Regions from separate parts of the Kribbella sp. WER1 genome, predicted to be linked through region 2. Evidence: riboswitches for the same ligand, from Rfam matches in the RefSeq annotation. Region 2 holds a riboswitch; each other region holds the start of a gene.
What was found. A riboswitch is a leader RNA that binds a small molecule or an ion and turns the genes downstream of it on or off. The one in region 2 is predicted to bind ZMP and ZTP.
Positions count from the first base shown of each region.

Region 1: it holds a riboswitch for ZMP and ZTP, as region 2 does, so the genes downstream of both, ACXJJ3_RS00145 (bifunctional 5,10-methylenetetrahydrofolate dehydrogenase/5,10-methenyltetrahydrofolate cyclohydrolase) here and folP (dihydropteroate synthase) in region 2, are expected to answer to the same signal.
Region 3: it holds a riboswitch for ZMP and ZTP, as region 2 does, so the genes downstream of both, ACXJJ3_RS03670 (glycine hydroxymethyltransferase) here and folP (dihydropteroate synthase) in region 2, are expected to answer to the same signal.

Region 1 is NZ_CM135186.1:30,529-35,671, reverse strand. Features, by position in the region: gene der (ribosome biogenesis GTPase Der) at 1-372, opposite strand, end outside; gene ACXJJ3_RS00165 (lysophospholipid acyltransferase family protein) at 369-1,094, opposite strand; gene cmk ((d)CMP kinase) at 1,091-1,771, opposite strand; gene ACXJJ3_RS00155 (prephenate dehydrogenase) at 1,803-2,867, opposite strand; gene aroH (chorismate mutase) at 2,864-3,232, opposite strand; gene ACXJJ3_RS00145 (bifunctional 5,10-methylenetetrahydrofolate dehydrogenase/5,10-methenyltetrahydrofolate cyclohydrolase) at 3,264-4,124, opposite strand; ZMP/ZTP riboswitch at 4,146-4,231, opposite strand; gene ACXJJ3_RS00140 (NUDIX hydrolase) at 4,236-4,886, opposite strand; gene prcA (proteasome subunit alpha) at 4,883-5,143, opposite strand, start outside.
Region 2 is NZ_CM135186.1:7,263,216-7,268,358, forward strand. Features, by position in the region: gene arfA (channel-forming protein ArfA/OmpATb) at 1-143, opposite strand, end outside; gene ACXJJ3_RS35515 (winged helix-turn-helix domain-containing protein) at 360-884, shown strand; ZMP/ZTP riboswitch at 913-1,003, shown strand; gene folP (dihydropteroate synthase) at 1,022-1,825, shown strand; gene ACXJJ3_RS35525 (S8 family serine peptidase) at 1,894-5,143, opposite strand, start outside.
Region 3 is NZ_CM135186.1:735,084-740,226, reverse strand. Features, by position in the region: gene ACXJJ3_RS03675 (DHA2 family efflux MFS transporter permease subunit) at 1-1,306, shown strand, start outside; gene ACXJJ3_RS03670 (glycine hydroxymethyltransferase) at 1,299-2,747, opposite strand; ZMP/ZTP riboswitch at 2,777-2,859, opposite strand; gene ACXJJ3_RS03665 (acyl-CoA dehydrogenase family protein) at 2,858-4,513, opposite strand; gene ACXJJ3_RS03660 (YhjD/YihY/BrkB family envelope integrity protein) at 4,577-5,143, shown strand, end outside.

The DNA.
Region 1 (5,143 bases), 1.4 Mb from region 2:
CCGCAGCACCCGGACGACGGCCTCGTCGGCGTCGGTGATGCCGACCACCGCGTCGACCACGAACAGCACCGCGTCCGCGGCGTTGATCGCGACCTCGGCCTGCGCCGCGACCAGGGCGGCCATCCCGACCGCGTCCGGGTCCCAGCCGCCGGTGTCGACGACCGTGAACTCGCGGCCGGACCAGTTGGCGTCGTACGACACCCGGTCGCGGGTGACGCCCGGGGTGTCCTCGACGACCGCCTCGCGGCGGCCGATGATGCGGTTGACCAGCGTGGACTTGCCCACGTTCGGCCGCCCGACGATCGCGAGGACCGGCAGCGGGCCGGCGTCGTCGCGCTCGTGCGTCGGTACTTCGGTGGGCAGGTCAGTCATTGGGGGTCCCTCTGGTCTCGCCAGCCCGGAAGTGGGTGGCCGGTTTCTTCGACGGCCGCCTTCACATGGGCGCGCAGCACGTCGCCGATGTGGTCGGCGACCGCCTGTACGTCGGAATGTCTCCTGGGAAAGGGTACGCGGTCGACCGTGAAGGGTTCGCCGTACACCACGTCGATCCGGCTTCCGGTCGGCGGATGACCCTCCACGCCGCCGTCCGGCAACCGCGTACCCATCAGCGCCACCGGCAGGATCGGCGCGCCGGTGACCATCGCCAGGTACGCCACCCCGCTCCGGATCCGGCCGAAGTCGCCCGGCCCACGGGTGCCCTCCGGGTAGATGTTCAGCACCCGGCCGTCCCGCAGTACCTGGACCGACCGGCGGACGGCGAGGACGTCGTACGCCGAGCGGTCGACCGGGATCTGCCCGATCCGCCGCAGGAACGCGCCCTGGAACCCGCCGAACACCTCGATCTTGCCGAGCTGGTGCAGCATCCGCGGCGCCATCGCGCCGAGCAGCGGGGCGTCCAGCAGGCTCAGGTGGTTCGGGGTCATCAGCAACGGACCGGTCAGCGGGAATCGGTCCTGGTGGTGGACGGTGAGGTTGTACTTCAGCCGGAAGTACGGCCTGGCGACCGCGCGCATCGGCAGCGCGAGCCGGTACGGCAGCGGCGGCAGATCGTCGGTCCGGGGCAGCTCCCGGTGCCCGGTGAGCTCCGCCGTCATAGCTCCCGGCCTTGAGGGACCGTCTCCTTGGCGAGTCGGCTGATCACGTCGATGACCTCCTCAAGCGTCAGGTCGGTGGAGTCGATGGTGACCGCACCGTCGGAGGCGACCTGGAACTCCGACACGGTCGAGTCGTCGGCATCCCGCCGGACGATCTGGTCCCGGAGCTCTGCCGCGGTCACAGACCCGGCCGCGAGCTCGGCGCCGCGGCGCGCCATCCGGGCGTCCTGGTCGGCGGTCAGCAGCACCTTCAGCTCGGCGTCGGTGGCGACCACGGTGGCGATGTCGCGGCCCTCGACGACGATCCCGCCGGTCTCCTGGGCGTCGTCGATGATCGCCCGCTGGCGCCGGATCAGCTCCGCGCGGACGTCCAGGTTGGTGGCGATCTTCGAGACCACCTCGCTGATCGCGGGCTCCCGGATCGCGGCGGTGATGTCGGTCCCGTCGGCGATCACGAACTGCCGCGACGGGTCGGTGCTGACCTCCAGCACGAGCTCCCGGGCACGCTGCGCGACCGCCGCCGTGTCGTCCAGGTCCAGCCCACGCTCGACCGCCGACCAGGTCACCGCGCGGTACGTCGCGCCGGTGTCCAGGTACCGCAGTCCGAGCCGGGTGGCCACTCCGCGGGCGGTGCTCGACTTACCGGAGCCGCTCGGCCCGTCCACAGCGATGATCATGCCCCGAAGATTACCGTCGCACAGGGACAGTTCAGGTGTGGACCACCCAGCCGCGGGTGCTGAGGGCCTCGACGAGTTGGTCGACCGAGGCGGGTTTGACGGCCAGTTCGACCTCGCCGACGGGGCGGCCGGGGCTGTGGTCGATGCGCAGGTCCTCGACGTTGGCGCCGGACTCGGCGGCGTCGGCGAACAGCTTCGCCAGCTGACCGGGGCGGTCCGGGATCGTCACCAGCACCGTGACCAGGTCGATGTGCGGAGCGCCGTGCTTGCCCGGGACCCGGATCGCGCCGGATACGCCCTGGCCGAGGATCGCGGTCAGCTCGTCGCCGGCCTCTTCCTTGCCGAGGGCAACGAGTAGCCGGTCGAGCTCGCCGCGGATCTGCTCCAGCAGGCCGGTCAGCGCCGTCGAGTTCGCGGACACGATCTGGGTCCACAGCCGTGGGTCGCCGGCCGCGATCCGGGTCACGTCGCGGACGCCTTGGCCGGACAGTTCCAGGTGCGAGGACGGCGCGTCGGCCAGCGTCCCGGCGGCCAGCGCGGACATCAGGTGCGGGAGGTGGGAGACGCGCGCGACGCCGAGGTCGTGGTCCGCCACCGACATCTCGACGGTACGAGCACCGCACGCCTCGGCCAGCCGCCGTACCAGATCCACGGCGTCCGGGTCGCTGGTGCCGTGCGGGGTGACGGCCCAGGTGGCGCCGTCGAACAGGTCGGCGCGCGCGGCCAGCGGGCCGTTGCGTTCGGAGCCGGCCATCGGGTGACTTCCGACGTACCGGCTGACGTCCGGCACCAGGCTGCGCGCGTCCGCGAGCGGCTTGCTCTTCACGCTCGCCGCGTCCGTCACCACCGCGGTGGTCTGCTGCAACTGCTCGGCGACGACCGCTCCGACGTGATCCGGCGGTACGGCGACCACGACCAGCTGCGGCTCGATCTGCACGGCCCGCGAACCGGCGCCGATCCGCTCGGCCATCAACGCGTTGTCCGGGTTGCCGTCGACGAGCTCCACGACGACGCCGAGCCGCGCCAGCGCGAGCCCGATCGACGTCCCGATCAAGCCCGTCCCGACGATCCGCACGGGACCACGCAGCTCGGTCACTGGGCGCCGGTCAGGTCTGGGCGGAGGGCGACCGCGCCGTGCAGGTACACGTGCTGGATCTTGTCCCGCGAGCGCGGCGTCTCGGTGTGCACCATCAGCCGGACGACCCGCGGCAGCGCGTGCGGCACCGGGATCTCCTGCATGCACATCAGCGGTACGTCGGTCAGCCCGATCTGGCGGCCGGCGACCGCCGGGAACTCCGAGCGGAGGTCCGACGTGACGGTGAACAGGATGCTGATCAGATCCTCGTTCTCCAGATCGTTCGCCTCCAGGACCGCCTTCACCAGCTCCGCGGTCCGCTCGAGCAGATGCTCGCGCTCGTCCACGTCCAGCTGGGTGGCACCCCGGATCGCGCGTACCGGCACGTCGTTCCTCCTCGTTCGTCTGCCCCAAAGACTAGTTCAGCGTAGTCAAGGCGTGGACAGCCGTCTCAGCGGCGTCGACCGTCTGCTCCAGCAGCAGCGCGATCGTCATCGGCCCGACCCCGCCCGGCACCGGCGTGATCAGCCGCGCCACCTCGGCCGCCTCGACGAAGTGCACGTCGCCGACGTTGCCCTCGTTGTACCCGGCGTCGACGACCACCGCGCCCGGCTTCAGCCAGTCGCCGCGGACGAAGTTCGCCTTGCCGACCGCGGCGATCACCACGTCGGCGGTCCGGACCAGGTCCGGGAGGTCGCGGGTCCGGGAGTGCGCGTACGTGACCGTCGCGTTCGATGCCAGCAGCAACATGCCGGCCGGCTTCCCGAGGATCGGGCTGCGGCCGATCACCACCGCATGCGCGCCTTCCAGCGGTACGTCGTACGCCGCCAGCAACCGCATGATCCCGCCGGGCGTCGCGGACCGGAAGCCGGGATCGCCGAACGCCATCGCCGCGAACGACCGCATCGTGACGCCGTCGACGTCCTTGCCCGGGTCGATCGCCTCGAACGCGGCTCGCTCGTCGATCTGCGCCGGCACCGGATGCTGCAGCAGGATCCCGTGCACCGCCGGGTCCTCGGACAGCTTGGTGATCTCCGCGACCAGCTCCTGGGTGCTCGTCGAGGCCGGCAGCACGACGCTGCGGGACGCGATACCCGCCTTCTTCGACCGGTTCTGCTTCATCCGCACGTACGTCGCGGACGCCGGGTCGTCGCCGACCAGGACGGTCGCCAGGCACGGCTGGACGCCGTACTTCTCCTGCAGGACGGCCGCCCGCTCCGCCGCCTTCGCCACCATCTCGGCGGCGAGGTCGGTACCGATCATCAGCTCAGCACTCATGCGCGCACACTCCTCTGAGTTCGAAGGTGCCCAGGCGCGCGGCGAAGCCGGATGGCAGACCGTTCCCCGGTGGTTCGTCCACCTCAACGCCAGTCGCGGTCCGCCTCGAGTCTAGAGCAGGCCGGCGTGGTCCAGCGCCAGGTAGGCGGCGTCGATGCCGGTCATCGCGCCCGGGTTGCGCAGCTCGGCGCGGAATGCGTCGACGGTGAGCTCGACCGGTACGCAGTCCTCGGCCTCGTCCAGCTGCTGCTTGCCGTCGGGGCGGCAGCCGCGGGCGATCGCGACGTACTTGCGGAAGGTCGAGGACGCACCGGACCACTGCCAGCCGACCACGTCGAGGGTCTCGCAGGTGTACCCGGTCTCTTCCTCGAGCTCGCGCGCACCGGCCGCCGCCACGTCCTCGCCGGGCTCGACGAGACCGCCCGGGAGGTTGGTCACGACGGTGTCCGGGCCGGCGCGGAACATCCGGATCGTCACGATCCGCCCGTCCGGCGTCAACGGCAGCACCGTCACCCCGGCGTCCACGCCCGCCTCACGGCCGGAGACGTCCCACTCGATCTCCCGCCCGTCCGGCATCCGGTACCGCCGCAGCCGCACCGACAGGAACCGCTCGAACCCGACCTCCTCCCCCAACAACTCCCACGGCGCCGGATCCCCCACCACCGTGTCGGTGGGTGACGTGTGGGTGGTGGGGTTTGGGGGGTGAGACGGCTCAGCCGCCACGTTGGTCGTGGCGGCTGAGTTGTCGATCTGGTCCGTCACAGCGGACGGTTGTCGTCGGGGTCTTCCGGCGGGGCGACCGGGGCGTCGTCATCGTCGGACGGCGGCGCGACCGGCGTCTCCGCGGACGTGCTCCCGGCGGACGTGGTCTCGGCGGAGGTTGTGTCCTCGGACTTCGCCGCGGTCTCCTCGTCGCCATCCGTCGAATCGTCGGAGTCCGGGTGGGACTCCGAGAGGATGGTTTCCAGCGTCGCCTCGGAGATGCGCTTGAACTTGCGGACCTGCGACCTGGTCCGGTC
Region 2 (5,143 bases):
TTCAACGCCGCCTGGGTGCGTTCGCGCAGGTCGTCCTCGGTGGTGCCGGCGCGGGCCGGAACCAGGATGGCGGTGAGCAGTACGGGCACCGCGATGGCCGCGAGCAGCCAGATGACGAGCGGCCGTCGGACAAGACCGGGCACTGTTCCTCCGTGGATGCGGTCAGAGTGGCCGTGCGCGAGGAGAGTACTCCGCCGCGCCCGTCCACCGCACACCGCAAGGCCATGCGGCGCCGGGTTTCTTGTCCTTTCTCGGACAGGACGCATATGCGCCAGCCCGCTGCACCACGAATCCCTTGACTTAGTTAGTGCCGTGAACCGTACTTAGCTCGGGCCGGTTTCGACTGGGGAGGGCTTGTTGTGCTGCCGATCGCTGCTGGGACGGAAGACAGACAGACCGATTCGTCGCTGATCGTCGGGGTGGCCGCGTCCACCGCCGAACGGGTGCATCTGGCGCGCCTGCTGGGCGGGGCCGACGCGCTGCTGCTGGTGTCGAACGCCGACCAGGCGCGCGCGTTCTTCGAACTGACCGGCGCCGCGCCGCGGATCGTGTCCGCGGCCGAACCTCCACAGATCAAGGCGGTTCCGGAGCCGATCCCCGAGCTGCAGCTGGACGTCGACCGCCGGGTGGTCCGCTGGAAGGACCGCGAACTGCCGCTCACCCGGCTGGAGCACGACTTCCTGCACTGCCTGGCGGCCGAACCCGGCCGGGTGTGGACGTACCAGCGCCTGCACCACGCGGTCTGGGGCAACGAGCACCTCGGCCACGGCTCGCACATCCACTCGGTCGTCAAACGCCTGCGCCAGAAGCTCGCGAACCTCGGCGCCGCGGTCACCATCCACGCGGTCCGCGGCGTCGGCTTCCACCTGCTGCCCGCGGCCTGATCCGCAGAGCCGCGCATTCAGTAAACTGCGGACGGGCCGTGACTGGCGCGGGAGGTGGGGTTCACCACCGGGGAGCGGTCCCGTCTCGATGACGTACGCCGTGCGCCTGGGCTTCTGGTATCGACCTGGAGGCCGGCATGGGACGACCCCGCGTGGTGGGAATCGTCAACGTCACGCGGGACTCGTTCTCCGACGGGGGACGCTATCTACGGCCGGACGCCGCGATCGAGCACGCCCGGCGACTGCACGCCGACGGCGCGGACGTGGTGGAGCTGGGCCCCGCGTCGAGCCATCCGGACGCGGAGCAGGTGCCGCCGGCCGAGGAGATCGCCCGCCTGACCCCGGTCGTCGACGGTCTGCGGAAGATTCCGTGGGGCGTCGACTCGTACCACCCGGAGACGCAGCGGTGGGCCGTCGCGCGCGGGGCGTCGTACCTGAACGACATCCAGGGATTCCCGCCGCCGTACGACGGACTTGTCGACAGCTCGTGCGTCCTGGTCGTGATGCACTCGGTGCAGCGGACCGGCCCGGCGACCCGGGTGGCGACCGACGCGGCGGAGATCTGGACCCGCGTCGAGGACTTCTTCGACGAGCGGATCGCCGCACTCCAGTCCGCGGGAATCTCCCGCGAACGCCTGGTGCTGGACCCGGGCCTCGGCTACTTCCTCGGCAGTACGCCGGAACCGTCCATCGCGATCCTCCGCGACCTCAGCCGCCTCAAGGAGCGGTACGGCGTACCCGTCCTCGTCTCGCCGTCGCGGAAGTCGTTCCTGCGCGAGATCACCGGGACCCGCACGGCCGGGATCGGCCCGGCGACCCTCGCCGCCGAACTGGCCGCGGCCGACCAGGGCGCCGACTACATCCGCACCCACGAGCCGCACGCGCTACGGGACGCCTTGCTGGTCCGGGGCGTTTTGCGGAACTTTTCCGGCACCTGCTGACGGAAAAGTTCCGCAAAACGAGGCTCGGCCCCGGACCCGCAACGGGTCCGGGGCCGAGTACTACCTGACTACTTGATCGACTCCAGTGCGAAGTCCTCGACGACAGGAGTCCCGTTGACCAGCTTGGTGGTGCGGGTCTGGGGCTTGTAGCCGTCCTTCGCGGCGATCAGGGTGAGCGGGTTGTTGCGACGGTCCAGCCAGTACGCGTACTGGCCGTTGTTGTCGGTGATGAACGTGTAGGACTGCGCCCACGAGTCCACCTCGACGATCGCGCCCGGGAGCGGAGCGGACGCGCCGGCCGAGCTGACGCCCGTGACCGTACCCATCAGCTTGCTCCAGGTGGTGGGCGGAGTGACGTTCATCGTCACGCCGACCGGTGCGACCGAGTAGGGGGTGTTCTCACCGATCGTCACGGCACCCGTGTAGGCGCCGGGCTGGTCGACGCTCGCGGAGAGCGTCACCTTGACGGTCGTCGACTGTCCCGGGGCCAGCGTGGCCGCGGTCTGGTCGAGGGACATCCAGCTCACGTCCCCGGACGACTCGGCACAGTCCTCGAGACCCGGCAGGGCCTCACTGTCCGCGGTCGCCGTGAAGCCGCCGGACGAGCCGCCGACCTTGTAGAAGCCGCACGCCGCGCCACCGCGGTACCGCGGCAGGTTGGAGTTCGGCAGTGCCGACCAGGCCTCGGCGGCCGGGTCGTAGGCGAAGCCGGCGTTGGTGACCGCACCGGCCTGGACGCCGCCGACGATCAGCAGCTTGCCACCGGCGACGGCGTACGACGCCGCCCAGTGGTCGGCCGGGGCGTCCGCGATCGCGGTCCAGGAGTCGGCTCCCGGATCGTAGACGTAGGCCGACTTGAGCGAGTTCGTGCCGTCGTTACCGCCGGCGCAGTACAGCTTGCCGTCGATGGCGCCGCAGGACGCGAACGCGACCGACTTCGGGTAGTTCGCCAGCGTCTGCCAGCTGTTCGCGTCGGCGTCGTACCGCACCACGGTGTTGCTCATCGGGGTGCAGTTCGCGGTGGTGCAGCCGCCGACGGCGTACAGCTTGCCGTCGAGCACGGCCTGGCCGGCGGCGGCCCGGGGAGCCGGGTTGGCCGCGACCGCGGTCCAGGCGTTGGACGCCGGGTCGTACGACCAGGTGTCCGCGGCCGGGCCGGAGGCGCCCCAGCCGGAGCTGGCGACGATCTTGCCGCCGACGACGCCGACGGTGATCGCGTTGCGGGCGCCCGGCAGCGGGGCGATCGCGGTCCAGGCGAGCGACGCCGGGTCGTACACGTAGCTGTTCGCCGTCGACGCACTACCGTTGCCACCGGCAATCGAATAGATCTTGCCGTCGAGGTTGACCACCCGGTTGTCCATCACCGTCGCCGGGTAGTCGGCGATGTCGGCCCACGGAGCCGCCATCGGCTTCGCGGCCGCCGTCGGCGTGCCGGTCTTGCCGGACAGCATCCGGGCGAACGACGTGTCCACCGCGAGCCGCTGCAGCGGGGCGCCGACCCCGTTCTCGACCTCGGCCTTGGTGGTCTTGGTGCCGTTCGCGTTCTCCAGGACGAATCCGCTGTTCTTCTCGCCGAACTTCACGTCCACCGGCGCGCCACCGGTGTTGGTGACCTTGAACGACTTGGTCACCTTGCCGGTCGGCAGCTTCAGGCTGCCGGTGATGCTGCCCGGCGTGACGGCCAGCCGGCCGGCCTTCAGCGTGTAGTCGGCGGTGGTGGCCCAGTCGGCCTCGACCCCGACGGTCGCGGACGAGCTGACGTAGTTGCCGGCCTTGGCGGTGAAGTTCTGGTTGCCGTCGGCCGCCGTGTACAGCCAGTAGAAGCCGTCGTTCAGGCCGGTGTCCTCGGGCGTCGCCTCGGTGGTCGCGCTCTCGGTGGTGCCGTCGTGGCTGACGACCGCGCCGTTCACGTAACCGTTGGTGTTGGCGTCCTTGACGTTGCCGACGACGATGCCGCCGCCGGTCGGCACACAGGTGACCTGGCTGCCGATCAGGACGTTGTCGATCTCCCACCACCAGGCGTACTTCGCCTCGTAGTAGTGGAACCGGACCTGCACGTTGGCCTGTCCGGCGGCCTGCGGGATCGCGATCTCCTTCTGGCCGGTCGCGTTCGCGGTCTGCGCCAGCACGGTGGTCCAGGTGGCGCCGCCGTCGATCGAGACGTCCACGTCGGCCTTGTCACCGAGCCGCTTGAAGTCCTGGTTGAACCGGATCACCGGAGCGGCGACCGAGGTCAGGTCCACGACCGGGCTGACCAGCGAGGTGTCCTGCTGCCCGCCGCTGCCGTACTTGTCGGAGTCGGCGATCGCGAAGTTGCCGCTGCCGCCGGTGGTGTTGCCCCGGCTGCCCGGGTTGTCGAACTTCCAGACCTGGCCGTTGCCCTTGCCGTCGACGACCGTCCAGCCGTTCGGCGCGGTGGTGCCGTCGAACGTCTCGTAGACGCCGTCCGAGCCCCACTTGTAACCGGGCGCCGTGGTGCACGAGGTGGAGTCGGCCGGGACGGCGATGTTCTGCGTCAGGTTGCCGCTGCCGACCGTGATCGGCTGGCTGACCGTCGCGTACCCGGGGTACTTCGTCTCGATCTTCAGCGAGTACGCCGCGCCCGACGGGACCTTCAGGCTGTACCGGCCGTTGCTCGGGGTGGTGTAGTCGAACACGCCGCCCGGACCCTCGACCGAGACCTTCGCGTACAGCGGCCACCCGTGGCCCGAACCGTCGGTGACGGTACCGCCGACGCTCACCTGCGGGGTGCTGTCGAGCGCGAAGTCCTTGGTGGTGGTCTGACCGGTCGTGATCGTCGCGGTCGCGGTGGCGGTCTTGTACCCGAAGGACGAGACCGTCAGGTTGTAGTCGCCGGCAGGCAGTACGGACGAGAACGTGCCGTTGCTGCCGGTGGTCAGCGTCTTGTCGGGCTGGCCGTCGGCCTTGATGGTCACGCTCGCACCGGCCAGCGCGGCACCACCGGTGGCGGCGGTGACGGTACCGGACAGCGTGCCGGTGTCGCCGATCGGCGCGGCGCTCACCAGCGCCAGCGCGTCCAGGCGGCCCTGGCCGAAGACGTTGTTGTTCGCGTCGGTGCCGCCGCACTGGCTGTCCGGCGTGTCGATCGCGGTCGAGTTCAGCAGCGCGCGGGTCGCGGCCACGTCACCCTTGAGGGCCGGCGACGCGGACCACAGCAACGCCACGGTGGCCGTCAGGTGTGGTGTCGCCATCGACGTACCGTTGAAGGCGCCGTACGTGTTGCCCGGCAGGCTGGAGCGGACGTTGACACCGGGGGCCGAGATGTTCGGCTTGATGGTGCCGTTCTGACCCGCACCG
Region 3 (5,143 bases), 2.1 Mb from region 2:
GCGCCGCAAGATCATCGCGATCGCGCTCACGCTGTTCGGGCTCGCGTCCCTGGCCTGCGCGCTGGCGGACTCGGCCGGCGGGCTGATCGCCGCCCGGGCGTTCCTCGGGATCGGCGCCGCGATGATCGTCCCGGTCGCGCTCTCGCTGATCACCGTGCTGTTCCGCACCGAGGAGGAGCGGAAGAAGGCGATCGGCTTCTTCGTCGTTGCCAACAGCATCGGTATGCCGCTCGGCCCGATCGTCGGCGGCCTGCTGCTGGACCACGCCGGCTGGCAGTGGATCTTCGGGATGAACGTCCCGATCGCGTTCCTCGCCGCGCTCGCGGTCACGCTATTGGTGCCGGAGACCCGCAGTTCGCGGCGTCCGGCGATCGACTGGCTCGGCATCGTGCTTTCCAGCGCCGGTCTCGCCACCTTGGTGTACGGCGTGACCAAGGCGGGCGAGTCGTCCTGGTCGGACGCGGTCACGATCGTGTTCCTCGGGCTGGCCGTCGTACTGATCGGCGGGTTCCTGGTCTGGCAGCGGCGGAACCCGGAGCCGTTGATCGAGCTGCGGCTGTTCCGCGAGCGCGTGTTCACCGGCGGCGCCGTACTGCTGACGGTGTCGGTGTTCGCGATCTTCGGGTTGCTGTTCACGATGCCGCAGTACTTCCAGGGCATCAACGGGTCCGACGCATTGCACACCGGGCTGAAGTTGCTGCCGTTCATCGGCGGGATGACGGTCGGCGCGAAGCTGGCCGAGCCGGTGGAGTCGCGGATCGGTACCCGGCTGGTGGTGATGGCCGGGTTCGTGGTGATGGCGGTCGGGTTCGTGCTCGGCGCGTTCACCGACCTCGGCACCGGGTACGGGTACACGGCGATCTGGTTCGTGGTGGTCGGGTTCGGCCTCGGGTGTTCGATGCCGCAGGCAATGAACGCCGCGCTCGGGGTCCTGGATCCGGAGCGCGCCGGTACCGGGTCCGGGCTGTTGCAGGCGTTCCGTCAGGTCGGCGGGACAGTCGGTGTCGCGGTGCTCGGAACGGTACTGAACTCGGTGTACCGGCAGAACGTCGACACCACCGGTCTGCCGGCCCAGGTGGCGGACGCGGCGGAGCGGAGCCTGGCCGGTGGGCTCGCGGTGGCGTCCAAGACCGGGTCAGCGGGGCTGGCGAGCAGTGTGCGGGACGCGTTCCTGACCAGCCTGAACACCACCATGTGGGTCTCCGGCGGCATCGCCGTCGCCGGCGCGATTCTCGCCGCGGTACTGATGCCGAAAAAGGCTGCCCGCCCCCGGCAGGCCGAGGACGGGCAGGTCGTGATCAGCTGAGCTCGAGGCCCGGGTACAGCGGGTGCTTGTCGAGGATCTCCGCGGAGGCGGCGCGGGTCTTGTCGGCGACGCCGTCGGCGAGGACGTACTTCGCCTTCGACGGAGCGCCCGCGGCCGTCGTCGTCGGGGTGGTAGACGAGAGGACGTCGACGATCAGCTCGGCCACCCGGTCGAACTCGTCGGCGCCGAACCCACGCGTGGTGAGCGCCGGCGTACCGATCCGGACTCCGGAGGTGTACCAGGCGCCGTTCGGGTCCCGCGGTACGGCGTTCCGGTTGGTCACGATGCCCGCGTCGAGCAGCGCCGACTCGGCCTGCCGGCCGGTGATGCCGTACGACGAGACGTCGAGCAGGACGAGGTGATTCTCGGTACCGTCCGTGACCAGCTTGACGCCACGCTTCATCAGGCCCTCGGCGAGCGTGACCGCGTTGTCCGCGACGTTCTGCGCGTACTCCTTGAAGGCGGGCTGCCGGGCCTCGGCCAGCGCGACCGCCTTCGCCGCCATCGTCTGGCTGAGCGGGCCGCCGAGCACCATCGGGCAGCCGCGGTCGACGGACTCGGCGTACTCCGGCTGGCACAGCACCATGCCGCCGCGCGGGCCGCGCAGCGACTTGTGCGTGGTCGTGGTGGTGACATGCGCGTGCGGCACCGGGTCGAAGTCGCCGGTGAACACCTTGCCCGCGACCAGGCCGGCGAAGTGCGCCATGTCGACCATCAGGGTCGCGCCGACCTCGTCGGCGATCTCGCGCATCTTCGCGAAGTTCACCTTGCGCGGGTACGCCGAGTAGCCGGCGATCAGGATCAGCGGCTTGAACTCACGCGCCGCCCGGGCGACCTCGTCGTAGTCGAGCAGGCCGGTCGCGGGGTTCGTCCCGTACGAGTGCTGGTTGAACATCTTGCCGGAGATGTTCGGCCGGAAACCGTGCGTCAGGTGGCCGCCGGCGTCCAGCGACATGCCGAGCATCTTCTGGTCGCCGAGCGCCTTGCGGAGCTTGGTCCAGTCCTCCTCGGTCAGGTCGTTGACGTGCTTCGCGCCGGCCTCGGCGAGCGCCGGAGACTCGATCCGCTGCGCCAGGATCGCCCAGAACGCGACCAGGTTCGCGTCGATGCCGGAGTGCGGCTGGACATAGGCGTGCGGGGCGTTGAACAGCGCCTGCGCGTGGTCCGCGGCGGTCTGCTCGACGGTGTCGACGTTCTGGCAGCCGGCGTAGAAGCGGTGCCCGACGGTGCCTTCGGCGTACTTGTCCGACAGCCAGTTGCCCATCGTCAGCAGCGTGGCGGGGGAGGCGTAGTTCTCGCTCGCGATCAGCTTCAGCGAGGAGCGCTGGTCGGCCAGCTCGGCCCGGATCGCGCCGGCGATGGTCGGCTCGACCGCGGCGATCACCTGCAGCGCGTTGTTGTACGCGGCCGACGCGGCGGCGGCATCGAAGGTCTGAGTCATCGTTGTCTCTCCTGCGGTTTGCAGTGGGTCGAAGGCACCCAGGCGCACGGTGCCGACGGGTTTCGCTCCCCGGTGGTTCTCCACCTTCAGCGCGCCAGTCGCGACGCCGCTCACCCTATCGTGCGGTCGAGGATCCGCTCGAACGGCGTCGTCCGTGGGAGCGTGCCGAAGACGCCGCCCCAGTCGCCCGCCAGCCGCGACGCGACGAACGCGTCCGCGACCTCCGGCGTCGAGTGCCGGATCAGCAGCGAAGCCTGCAGACACAGGGCCATCAGCGCGGCGAGCCGTCGCGCACCGGCCTCGGCGTTGTCGACATCAGCAAGCGCTTGCAACACGTCGTTGACCGCGGCATCCAGCCGCTGGTCCGCACCCTGCACGGCCGCCAGCTCCGTCAGCCAGGCGTCGAGCGACTCCGGCCGCCGGAGCGCCCGCAGTACGTCGAGCGCGTTGACGTTGCCTGATCCTTCCCAGATCGAGTTCAACGGCGACTCCCGGTAGAGCAGCGGCAGCCCGGACTCCTCGACGTACCCGTTCCCGCCGAGGCATTCCAGCGCCTCGGCAACCATGAACGGCGTCCGCTTACATACCCAGAACTTCGCCAACGGCAACCCGATCCGCCGAAACGCCCCTTCGGCCGCCGCGCTGCGCGGGCGCTCGCCCGCCCCACCGCGAGATGCGTCGACGGCTGCGGCGAGGCGCATGGCGAGGGCTGTCGCGGCTTCGCTCTCGATCGCGAGATCGGCGAGGACGTTCTGCATCGCGGGCTTGTCCGCCAGCAGTCCGCCGAACGCCGACCGATGCCGCGTGTGCCAGACGGCCTCCACGAGCGCCCGCCGCTGGAGGGCGGACGACCCGAGTACGCAGTCCAGCCGGGTGGCCGCGACCATCTCGATGATCGTCCGGACCCCGGCGCCCTCCTCGCCCAGCCGGTACCCGATCGTCCCGTGGAACTCCACCTCGGACGACGCGTTCGACCGGTTCCCGAGCTTGTCCTTCAGCCGCTGCAGCGCGAACGGGTTCCGATTGCCGTCGGCAAGCACCCGCGGTACGACGAAGCAGCTCAGCCCGTCCGGCGCCTGCGCGAGCACCAGGAACACGTCCACCTGCGGCGCGGAACAGAACCACTTGTGCCCGTCCAGCTGGTACACGTCCCCGGCCGGCGTCGCCGTCGTCAGGTTCGCCCGGACGTCGGACCCGCCCTGCTTCTCGGTCATCCCCATCCCGGCCAGTACGCCGCCCTTCGCCGCGGCCGGCAGCCGTCGTACGTCGTACTCCGTGGACGCCAGCCGCGGTACCCACTCCGCCGCGAGCCGCTCGTCCGCCCGCAGCGCCGGGACAGCGGCGTACGACATCGAGATCGGGCAGCCGTGCCCGGGCTCCACCTGCGACCAGAGGTAGAACCCGGCCGCCCGGCGCAGGTGCGGCGCCGCTTGGTCGCTCGTCCACGGCGCGGCCTGCAGCCCGAACCCGACGGCCTGCTCCATCAGCCAGTGCCACGACGGGTGGAAGTCGACCTCGTCGATCCGGTTCCCGTACCGGTCGTGGGTGCGCAGGACGGGCGGGTTCTGGTTCGCCGGGAGGGCGTGCGCGCGGGCCTCCTCGGAGCCGGCCAGCTCGCCGATCCGGGTCAGCCCGGGGTCGGCGGTCAGGTCGCCGGCGAGGGCGGCGTACGGACGCAGAGCGTCACCGAGCGCCGGGTCGCGCGTGAAGAAGTTCACGCCCCGCAGTGGGGGAGCCTGGTTCGTTACCGCGAATGGGTCCGCCATGTCAGTACGGTAAGCGGTATGGCACGTTCTGGGGCAGGACCCACTGGTGGGAGCTCCCTCTCATTGGCATGGGTTCGCAAAGTCCCCGCGACGACCTGGAAGCTGCTCACCCAGACGGTCGGGGTGTGTTTGCGTTACCGGGTCACCGGTCTCGCGGCCGAGGGGGCGTTCTTCGCGATCCTCTCGCTGCCGCCGCTGATCTTCGGGCTGGCGGGTTCGCTCGGTTACATCGCGAGCCGGTGGTTCGAGGTCGAGACGATCAACGACGTCAAGCAGCAGATCGTCGACCTGGCCGCCCGGGCGCTCACCGACGACTCGATCAAGAACGTGATCGCGCCGACCCTGGACCAGGTGCTGAACGGCGGCCGGCCGGACGTGATCTCGATCGGTTTCGTGCTGGCGCTGTGGTCCGGCAGCCGGGCGCTGAACGTGTTCGTGGACACCATCACGATCATGTACGGGATGGGCGGCAAGCGCGGCATCGTCCGGACCCGCGCGCTGTCGTTCAGCCTGTACTGCGCCGCGCTGGTGATCGGCGTGATCGTGCTGCCGCTGGTGCTGGCCGGCCCGAGCGCGGTCGACGAACTGTTGCCGCACCGCCTCGACTTCCTGAACCAGCTGTACTGGCCG